Regions from separate parts of the Streptomyces sp. RKND-216 genome, predicted to be linked through region 1. Evidence: riboswitches for the same ligand, from Rfam matches in the RefSeq annotation. Region 1 holds a riboswitch; each other region holds the start of a gene.
What was found. Region 1 has a riboswitch for cyclic di-AMP ahead of E4198_RS03030 (LysM peptidoglycan-binding domain-containing protein). Riboswitches for the same ligand answer to the same signal wherever they lie in the genome.

Region 1 (3,188 bases):
ACTGCGCAGCTGGTCGGTGAGGCGGCGGGAGGCGACACGGATCAGCCAGCCGCGCGGGTTCTCGGGCCGCCCCTCGGCCGGCCACTGCACGGCGGCGGCGAGCAGCGCCTCCTGGACGGCGTCCTCGGCGGCGTCGAAGTGGCCGTAGCGGCGGACCAGCGCGCCGAGGACCTGCGGCGCGTGGCGGCGCAGCAGGTCCTCGATGCGGGGGTCGGTGGTCACGTCTGGTCCGGCGGCCCGTCCGAAACGGGGCGGACGACGACCGCCGGCTCCGGGTCGGAGCCCTCCGGGACGGGGCAGGAGTAGGCGCGGGCGGCGATCTCGTAGGCGCGCTCCGGGGTCTCCACGTCCACGATCCAGTAGCCCGCGAGGACCTCCTTGGTCTCCCCGAAGGGCCCGTCGGAGACCACGGGGCGACCGTCCTTGTCGGCGGTGACCAGACGGGTCTGGGACGGCTCCGCCAGCCCCTGGGCGTCGACCCATTCACCGGACGCGACGAGGTCCTGGTTGAGCTTCTCCATGTGCTGGAACATGGCCTTGAGCTCGGACTCCGACCAGGCGGGGGCTCCCGGGGAGGAGTTTCCGCTCATGGCGTCGTAGTACTTCTGGGCTGACATCAGCATCAGCATGTACTTCATGGTCTGGCTCCTTCGTCGGCGGCTCCCCTGCGGGTGCCTCTCACCGGAGACGTCGGAGCGGTGCGGCGGGTCTCGACGTCGCGGGGAAGAAATCCCGGAAGAACTTCGGCACCGCTCTCGACCGGATCACGGTCCGGTCACGGGCCCATTGTCGCGCCCCGGTGCCCACCGCGCCCGGTAACACGCGGTTTCCCCGGAACGAGCGATACCCCTGCCCACGGCCACGGCCACGGCCACGGCGACCGTCGTCCGACACAGGTCACCCGCGAAGGCAGGGCGGACGGGCGGAAGGGCGGCACGGGTGCGCGTCACCGAGAGACGGAGGTGACAGGAAAAACAGACAAGTCCGACATGCACCCTCTCCACGCTTCCCTCGCACGGCCAACACCGCTCCACGGCGGGAGAGCTGGAAATAGGTGGATATAAGGAACGCTCCAAGTCCCTTGTGGCGGGACTCACATCGCGCCATGGCCGATCTTGGGAACCGGGACGGCCCGGGATGCGTCGCGCGGCCAAATCGCCTGCGGTGCCTGACGATTAGGAAATCCCGGAGATTCACCGCTCTCACGCTCGGAAAATGCTTCATCGCATAGCGTCGAGGAACACCGGCCGGTAAAGGTCGCAGACGCGAAGGTCACCTTTTCCCGCAGCTTGTCTCCGGCGAATTGACTGTGGTCCTATGTGCTCGCTTCCGCACGTCATGGCGGAGGTTCCCGCGCCGGGACGCCGAATCCTGCCGACCGGCACCAGGGAAAAGCGCAGTAGTCAGCAACGGCAGGAGCGGGGGAACCAGGTAAGCGCCGCGCCGCACGACGGCCGGCTTGGGGTGAAGCCATGCCTCATCGCGCCCCCACGCGACGGGACATGGCCGGGCAACTCTTCTCGCCCGAATCCGACAGCTCACCTCGCAGGCGTAGGAGAGGATTCACCACCATGTCCCGTGGCCGTCACCGCCGCCCGCGTCATCTACTCAATTCCCGCAAGGTCTCCCGCCTTACCGTCGCGCTCGCCGCCGGCGGCGCCGTCGCCGCGCCGATCGCCGCCGCGGGCACCGCCCAGGCCGCCCCCGCCTCCGCGCCGGCCGCCGCCAACGTGAAGACCGTCAAGACCGGCGCCAAGGCGGAGCAGACCGCCGCCGCCGAGAGCTACACCGTCGCCTCCGGCGACACCCTCTTCAAGATCGCCAACGCGCACGACGTCAAGGGCGGCTGGCAGGCCGTCTACGAGGCCAACAAGGAGACGGTCGGCGGGAACCCGGACCTGATCCACCCCGGCCAGGAGCTGACCCTGGAGGCCGCGGCGGCCCAGAAGGGCGGCGAGGCCCAGCAGTCCTCCACCGAGACCTCCGGCGAGTCGGCCGACCAGGCCACCTACCCGGACAACCTGGACGGCTGGATCCGCGAGGCGCTGGCCATCATGGAGCAGGAGGGCATCCCGGGCTCCTACGACGGCATCCACCGCAACATCATCCGTGAGTCCGGCGGTGACCCGAGCGCCATCAACAACTGGGACATCAACGCCCAGAACGGCACGCCGTCCATCGGTCTGCTCCAGGTCATCAAGCCCACCTTCGACGCCTACCACGTCGAGGGCACGGCCTACGACCAGTACGACCCGGTCGCCAACATCGTCGCCGCCTGCAACTACGCGGCCGACCGCTACGGCAGCATCGACAACGTCAACGGCCCCTACTGAGCCCGACGTTCGAGGGTCACTCGACGGCCGCCTCCCACCGGCGTGCAGGTGGGAGGCGGCTTTCGTCGTGCCCGGGGGCGGCGCGCCGCAGCGGTCGGGAGCCGTCGCGGGAGCCGGGCCGCGCCGCAGTGTTCAGGCGACGGAGCCGATCGGCCGGGGCCCACCGCGGGCCCCGGGACCGTCGTGGTGGATCGGGGTGTGGGCCCCGGTCAGCGGCAGCCCGGAGCCGCCGCGGCGGCTGGCGACGATCTCCGCGGCGATGGACACCGCCGTCTCCTCGGGTGTGCGCGCGCCCAGGTCCAGGCCGATGGGCGAGCGCAACCGGGTGAGTTCGAGTTCGGTGACGCCCGCCGCGCGCAGCCGGGCGAGACGGTCCTCGTGGGTGCGGCGCGAGCCCATCGCCCCCACGTAGGCGACCGGCAGCCGCAGGGCCCGCTCCAGCAGCGGGATGTCGAACTTGGCGTCGTGGGTGAGGACGCACACCACCGTGCGGGCATCGACCTCGGTGGCGTCCAGGTAGTCGTGCGGCCAGTCGACGACCACCTCGTCCGCGTCCGGGAAGCGCGCCGCCGTGGCGAACACCGGACGTGCGTCGCAGACCGTGACGCGGTAGCCGAGGAACTTCCCCGCCCGCACCAGCGCCGCAGCGAAGTCGATCGCGCCGAACACCAGCATGCGCGGCGCCGGCACGCTCGACTCCACCAGCAGGGTGAGGGGTACGCCGCAGCGGCTCCCCTCCGCCCCGATGCCGACGGTGGCGGTGCGCCCGGCGTCCAGCAGGGCGCGCGCCTCGGCGGCGGCCGTACGGTCCAGGCCGGGGTGCCCGCCGAGGGTTCCCGCGGCACCGGACGCGCC
Region 2 (3,188 bases), 3.9 Mb from region 1:
GTGGACGCCGCCGCCCGGCGGTCAGGGCGGACCGGGCTGGGGGCAGCAGCCCCCGGCGGCGCAGCCGCCGCACCCGCAGCAGCAGCCGGGCTGGGGGCAGCAACCCCAGGCTCCGCAGCCGGGGCACGGGCCCTACCCGGGTCAGGGCCAGGGCGGCCACCCGGGCCAGGGACCCGGCGGCGGGTGGTGAGCCGCGCGTGCGCGGCCTGAACACGACGCCGCCCGGCGCGCCCCGGGAGGGGCGGCGCCGGGCGCGTGCGCGGGGCGGGGTGCCTCAGAGGGAGACGCCGTTGGCCCGCAGGTACTGGACCGGGTCGATGTCCGAGCCGTAGTCCGGGCCGGTGCGCACCTCGAAGTGCAGGTGCGGGCCGGTGCTGTTGCCGGTGGAGCCGACGGCCCCGATCTGCTGGCCGGCGCTGACGCTCTCGCCCGCCGAGACGGACAGCGAGGACAGGTGGCCGTACTGGCTGTACCGGCCGTCCTCGTGCTGGATGACGACCTGGTTGCCGTACGAACCGGCCCAGCCCGCGGAGACGACCGTGCCGTTGGCGACGGACTTCACCGTGGTGCCGGTGGAGGCGGCGAAGTCCACACCGGTGTGGTAGCCGCTGGACCAGCTGGCGCCGGTCTGGTGGTACGGGGTGCTCGTGGCGGCCTCGACCGGGGCGGAGAAGCCGCTGGCGGCGCTCTCGGCCTGGGAGGTGTCCGCGGACTCCGCGGCGGCGGAGCCGGCGTCGGAGCTCCCCGAGTCCTGCTTCGGCGCCGGAGCCTTCTTCTCGGGCTTCTCGGCGGTGTCCTTCTTCGGCGCCTCGCTCTGCGTGGCGCTGGCGGCGGAGCCGTTCAGGCTGAGCTCCTGGCCCGGGTAGATCAGGTCCGGGTTGCCGCCGATGACCTCGCGGTTGCCGTCGTAGACGGTGTTCCAGCCGCCGTCCACGTCGTGCGCGTTGGCGATCTTGAACAGGGTGTCGCCGCTGACCACGGTGTAGCTCTCGGTCTTGGCGTCCTTCGGGGCCTTCGTGTCCTGGGCACCGGTGTCGGCCTTCGGGGCGGCCTGCTTCGGGGCCTCGGCGGTCTCGGCCTTCGAGGCGGCGGCGTCCTCGCCACCGCCGTTCGGGTCGATCTGCGGGTCGCCGCTGTTCTGCTGCAGGCCGGCCTGCGGGCCGCAGACGGGCCAGGCGCCCGGGCCCTGGAGGGCGAGCAGCTTCTCGGCGGCGGCTATCTGCTGGTCCTTGGTGGCGAGGTCGGCGCGGGCCGCGAACTCGGTGCCGCCGGCGGCCTCCCAGCTGGACTGGGTGAACTGCAGGCCGCCGTAGAAGCCGTTGCCGGTGTTGATGCTCCAGTTGCCGGTGGACTCGCACTGGGCGACCTTGTCCCAGGTGTCCACGGAGGCGGCCTGGGCGCCGCCGGCGGTCACGAGCGGAAGGGCGATGCCGGCGCCGCCCGCGGTCAGGGCGAGAGCGGTGGCGCGGCGGGTGAAACGCTGCGTCTTGGAGCGACGATGACGTCCGCGTGCAGACATGGCTGTGGTCCTCTCCTACGCCTGCGAGGTGAGCTGTCGGGTTCGGGCTGGAGTTGCCCGGTCGCCTGTGCGAGCGCATGAGCGGCACTCGCTGCGACTTCACCCCAAGCCGTCCGGTGCGTGACGTACCGGCGCGGCACTTACCTTGGGTCCCCCACTCCTGCCGTTCGTGGGTCACGGGTGGCTCCTGCTCCGGGCGGCAGGACTCGGCGTCCCGGCTCAGGGCCGCCGCACGAGCGCGGCGGCGGAGGGAACGAAAACACAAGGGTTCGGATTGCGGCAAGAAAGTCGGGTTTACGGACGGTCTTCACGCGGGCTTCACGCCACTCCGACACGACTGTGTGCTGCTGTCCGTTTTCGTTGAGTTGTCGCGATCTTCGTGTGTCGAATGCTCAACTCGACGCTATTGGTGGGGAGTTGAGGAGGCCCCGAATTTTGACCCGGCGCGCGGCGCGCCCCGCTGAGACCGTGTTGTTATTCGCGTCACGCTGCGAGGAACAGAGCGCCAATATCCATCCTGAAGCACCAAATAGGACGTAACGGTCTTCCCTGCGGTAATGCATCGGTATCGTGCGGATCTCAGTCCCGTCCGGTCCGGGGTGGCGTGGCGCCGGGGAGGCGGTACCGGCGCTCCGGGCGACCCGTGGTGCCGTACCGCAGCGACACCTCGGCCTCGCCGCCGGCCGCGAAGTGCTCCAGGTAGCGCCGCGCGCTCACCCGGGAGAGCCCGCTCAGCTCCGCGCACTCGGCTGCCGAGAGGTCTCCCGGTGCCTCCTTCAGCGCCCGCCGTACGAGCGCCGCGGTCTGCGCGGTCAGTCCCTTGGGGAGGGCCGGTGGCTCGCGCGGCGGCGCGGCGGCTCGCGGAAGCCCGGCGGGGGAGCCGAAGACCCGGTCGACCTCCGCCTGCCCGGCCTCGCCTGCCGCCGCGAGTGCCGCCAGTTCGCGCCGCCGCTGTGCGTAGGCGAGCAGCCGCTCCCGCAGGGTCCTGCTCTCGAACGGCTTGATGATGTAGTGCACGGCCCCGCCGAGCTGGGCTCCGCGCACGGTCTCCACGTCGCGTGCTGCGGTGACCACCAGGACGTCCACCCCCGGGGAGGCGGGCGCGTTGCCCTTCTCCTCGCCGGGGTCGCCCCGCAGTGCGCGCAGGACGTCCAGCCCTGACATGTCCGGCAGGTAGATGTCCAGCAGCAGCAGGTCCGGGCGCAGCGCGCGCACCGCCGTCAGTGCCTCGGCGCCGGTCCGGGCCTCTCCGGCGACGGCGAATCCGGGGGTCTGATCGACCATCGCGCGGTGCAGTCGGGCGACCATGAAGTCGTCGTCCACGACGAGCACCCGCACCGTCGGCCTGTCGTCCGGCCCGTTATGTCCTGGTGCGTGGTGGTGTGTCATTCCAGGGCCTCGTAGCGCACGCCCGTCAGCTCCTCGGACGCCTCCCACAGCTTCCGGGCCATCGCCGGGTCCCGCGCCCAGGGCGCCCGCCAGGCTGCGCCCGGCGCGCCGCGCAGCCCCAGCAGTCGCGGCCCCACGAAGGCCCCGGGACCCACCTCCGCGGAGGTGGCGGCGTAGAGCGTGGCCGCCGCGCCCAGCTCGGCCGACGAACCGACGAGTGAGTTCGCGGCCCGCATCAGCCGCTCGCCGGTCCGGTCGCCGCTCAGCCGGGGCCCCTTGG
Region 3 (3,188 bases), 3.4 Mb from region 1:
TCGGTGCAACGTACGGCCGCGCGTGGAGGGGAGGCTCCCCGTCGTCGCCGATGTAGGAGAACCACTGAGCGCCCCGCCGGGGCGGAACGGGGGCGTGCTCGCTGGAGTCGGACGTCAACGCGCCGTGAACTTTGCCGGGTTCTGGCAATGTGCGGGTCCTGCGCCGCGTGTCACGATGAGGCCCGCAAGGCAGTCGGCACGGGGGTGCGGCGCAGGAGTCCTCGGCGCGTCAAGCGCCGGGTTCCCGCGCCGGTCCGATCGGGTCCGCCCATGGGAGGGGATCGGACACCGGCTGTCTGTGCAGGTGAAAGGCGTGGGCGCCGATACCTCCCACGGGGGTGGGGGTATCGGCGCCGGTACGCCGGAGCCGCCTGCGGCCCGAGGGCGGCCCGCGCCGGGGAGATCCCGGCCCGCCCGGCCGGGGGAGGGCGACTGCCGGGCCTGGTTGCCCGGTTCTTGCCTCGGGGGTGGAGGAACGGGGAGGAGACGGGGGGGGCGGTCCGCGCCTGCGCCGGAGGGGAGCCGGGCGGGCGCGGACCGCGGGGCCGGAAAGGTCGTGCGGGCGGCCTGACGGCGGGTCAGCGGATCACGAGCTGCTGACCGGGAAGAATGAAATCGGGGTCGTCGCCGACGACCGAGCGGTTGTCCTCGTAGATCTGCTGCCAGGTGGTGCCGTACGCGACGGCGATGGCGCCGAGGGTGTCACCCGAGCGGACGGTGTAGTCCGACCCGGTCGGCTGCACCGGTTGCACGGGCTGGGACTGCTGCTGGGGAGCCGACGGTGCCGTCGGCTCCGTCGCCTGCTGGTCCGGCACACCGGTGTCGGGAGCCGCCTCCGCGGGGGGAGCCCCTGCGGTCAGCCCGCCCTCGCTGCCGCAGACCGGCCAGGCACCCGGGCCCTGCATCTCCAGCAGTTTCTCGGCCACGGCGATCTGCTCCTGCTTGCTGGCCAGGTCCGCACGCGGGGCGTACTGCGTGCCGCCGGCGGCCTCCCAGCTGGACTGGGAGAACTGCAGCCCGCCGTAGTAGCCGTTGCCGGTGTTGATGCGCCAGTTTCCGCTCGACTCGCATGCGGCGACCTGTTCCCAGGTGTCGACGGAAGCGGCTCTGGCGTTGGACGCCGACATCAGCGGAAGCGCGACCGCGGCTCCCGCCGTGCTCACCAGGGCCGCGACGCGTGCGCGGGTGCTGGACAGGTGTGCCCGGTACTTGCCAGTGAACAGCATGTTCGTCTCCTCACCGACGCCTGCGAGGTGAGCTGTCGGGCTCGGGCCGGAGAGTGCCCGTCCGTCCGCTGACGCGGGCGGATACGCCCCGAGCCGCTCCCTCCTTCGGGTGCGGCGGCCTACCTGGGTCCCCCGCTCCTGCCTACGGCGCTCACGCGACGAAGTGCCCCCGGCCGCCGGCAGGATTCGGCGTGACGGCCGCGGTGCCCGTCAGGCGACGAGCGATGCGACCGTAAGCACATCGCACCGGAGTGTTCAAAAACCGACATACAGGACGTCCGGGTGTTCCGGTGTTGCGCCGAACCGGTGATTCCGCAGGTGGTGACGGTGTGTCGGACGTGCATGCCGCCGCGCGAGCGTCACTCCTCTGGAGGGAGACCGAACGCGCCGCCGCAGCCCTTCTCCTGACGTGGCGTCGAGCCGGTCGATCGCACTCGGGGAGGGATGGGCCGGGAGGCAGGGGTCCGGACGTTCACCTTGTGAAGAGAGGGAGTGCGACCGTGGAAGCGCCGGGGCGGAGTCGTGGGTGTTACAGCTGATACGCGCGTGTCGGCTACGCGTAGGTAGCACACCGGAGAAGCTCAGGTCCAGCTCAAATCGACATCGGCCTTCCCGGCATAGCGGGAGGTAGAGCGACATCCTGGGCGCCTTCTCTTTGTGAAGGGCCATTGACCGGTCTCAAGTCGGTCTGTAACTCTACGGAACGCAGGCGGTGTGGTCGATCGCCTTGGATCTCCACCCTGGAGCAACGCCGAACGGGGGTGAACCGACAGGGGTGGAGCACGGCAGAGCGTCCGAGAGGGTTCTGCTGTTCGTTTGAATTTGTGCCGACACTGGGGTTGGAGGGGTGGCACCCTCCGGGGCGTTTTCGCGGTACGGGCCAGTGTATGTTCACGTTCAAGCTGGGACTTCGGCGTGCCTGGGAACCACGGGCTCACCGGGTCCACGCGGGGAGTTCAAGCAGTGACAATTCGCATCCTAGTGGCCGACGAACGTCGCCTGATCTCGGAGACTCTGGCCGAAACCCTCAAGCAGGTACGGGACTTCGACGTCGTGGAGACCGTCAACGACAGCCGGCAGATCGTCCCGGCGGTGCTGCGCGTACGTCCCACCGTCGCCGTCCTCGGCGCGACCACCACGGGTCGCGACGAGCTCCACCTCGCCGACGAACTGCGCGCCGCCGCACCCGACTGCGGCATCGCCGTCATCGCGGCCGAGCCCAGCAGGGCGGTCCTGGACCGCGCCATGGCCGGCGTCTTCAGCGTCATCCCGAACCACGCCCGTTTAACTCATCTGGTGCATGCCATCCGGGGCATCGTGGCGGGTTGTCCGACGATCGACCCGTCCCTGCTGCGCCCTCCCTCCCGCAACAGCCGCCAGCTGAACGACCGGGAGAGAGAAGTGCTGAGACTGACGGCCGGCGGAGCACCGATCAAGGAGATCGCTGCGGAGCTCTACCTGTCACCCGGCACGGTCCGCAACGTCACCTCCAGCGCCATCAAGAAGCTGGAGGGGCGCAACAGGTTCGACGCCGCCCGGATAGCGAACAGCCGCGGTTGGCTCTGACCACGCCATCGCCTCAGCCCCTCTCCTTCTCAGTCCTCCACATTCGGCGCCCCGCCGCGACGCACGCCCGGATGACCCGGACGCCGCCGGTGCGCCGCTGCGGTGACGTCAGCTTGCGGCGACCCCCGGCCGGGACGCGACCCGGTACGGCCGGGACGATGACCGATGTCATGCCACACGCGACAGAAGTCAGCAGCCTTCCGGGCGGCGTTGTGCCCGCCCCGCGGCGTGGACATCCTCTGTGCCTGAGATGTGGAGAGAAGGCAGAGCGGTGCGCGTTGCAGGAGTGGAGGACCGGCCGCGCATCGCTGTGGTCGGTGCCGGTATCGGCGGACTGGCACCGGCGGCCGCACTCACCGCGTCCGGTACGCGGTGCGAGGTCTTCGAGCGGGAGCG

Region 2: linked by a shared signal. The riboswitch ahead of E4198_RS19455 (peptidoglycan DD-metalloendopeptidase family protein) and the one ahead of E4198_RS03030 (LysM peptidoglycan-binding domain-containing protein) in region 1 are both predicted to bind cyclic di-AMP.
Region 3: linked by a shared signal. The riboswitch ahead of E4198_RS17925 (transglycosylase family protein) and the one ahead of E4198_RS03030 (LysM peptidoglycan-binding domain-containing protein) in region 1 are both predicted to bind cyclic di-AMP.

What each region holds. Positions count from the first base shown of each region.
Region 1 is NZ_SSBQ01000002.1:613,878-617,065, forward strand. Features, by position in the region: gene E4198_RS03020 (sigma-70 family RNA polymerase sigma factor) at 1-222, opposite strand, end outside; gene E4198_RS03025 (YciI family protein) at 219-638, opposite strand; cyclic di-AMP (ydaO/yuaA leader) riboswitch at 1,386-1,565, shown strand; gene E4198_RS03030 (LysM peptidoglycan-binding domain-containing protein) at 1,572-2,333, shown strand; gene E4198_RS03035 (XdhC/CoxI family protein) at 2,466-3,188, opposite strand, start outside.
Region 2 is NZ_SSBQ01000002.1:4,480,627-4,483,814, forward strand. Features, by position in the region: gene E4198_RS19450 (hypothetical protein) at 1-190, shown strand, start outside; gene E4198_RS19455 (peptidoglycan DD-metalloendopeptidase family protein) at 275-1,519, opposite strand; cyclic di-AMP (ydaO/yuaA leader) riboswitch at 1,525-1,711, opposite strand; gene E4198_RS19460 (response regulator) at 2,099-2,908, opposite strand; gene E4198_RS19465 (oxidoreductase) at 2,905-3,188, opposite strand, start outside.
Region 3 is NZ_SSBQ01000002.1:4,014,326-4,017,513, forward strand. Features, by position in the region: gene E4198_RS17920 (aminoglycoside phosphotransferase family protein) at 1-1, opposite strand, end outside; gene E4198_RS17925 (transglycosylase family protein) at 579-1,226, opposite strand; cyclic di-AMP (ydaO/yuaA leader) riboswitch at 1,229-1,386, opposite strand; gene E4198_RS17930 (response regulator transcription factor) at 2,190-2,792, shown strand; gene E4198_RS17935 (NAD(P)-binding protein) at 3,064-3,188, shown strand, end outside.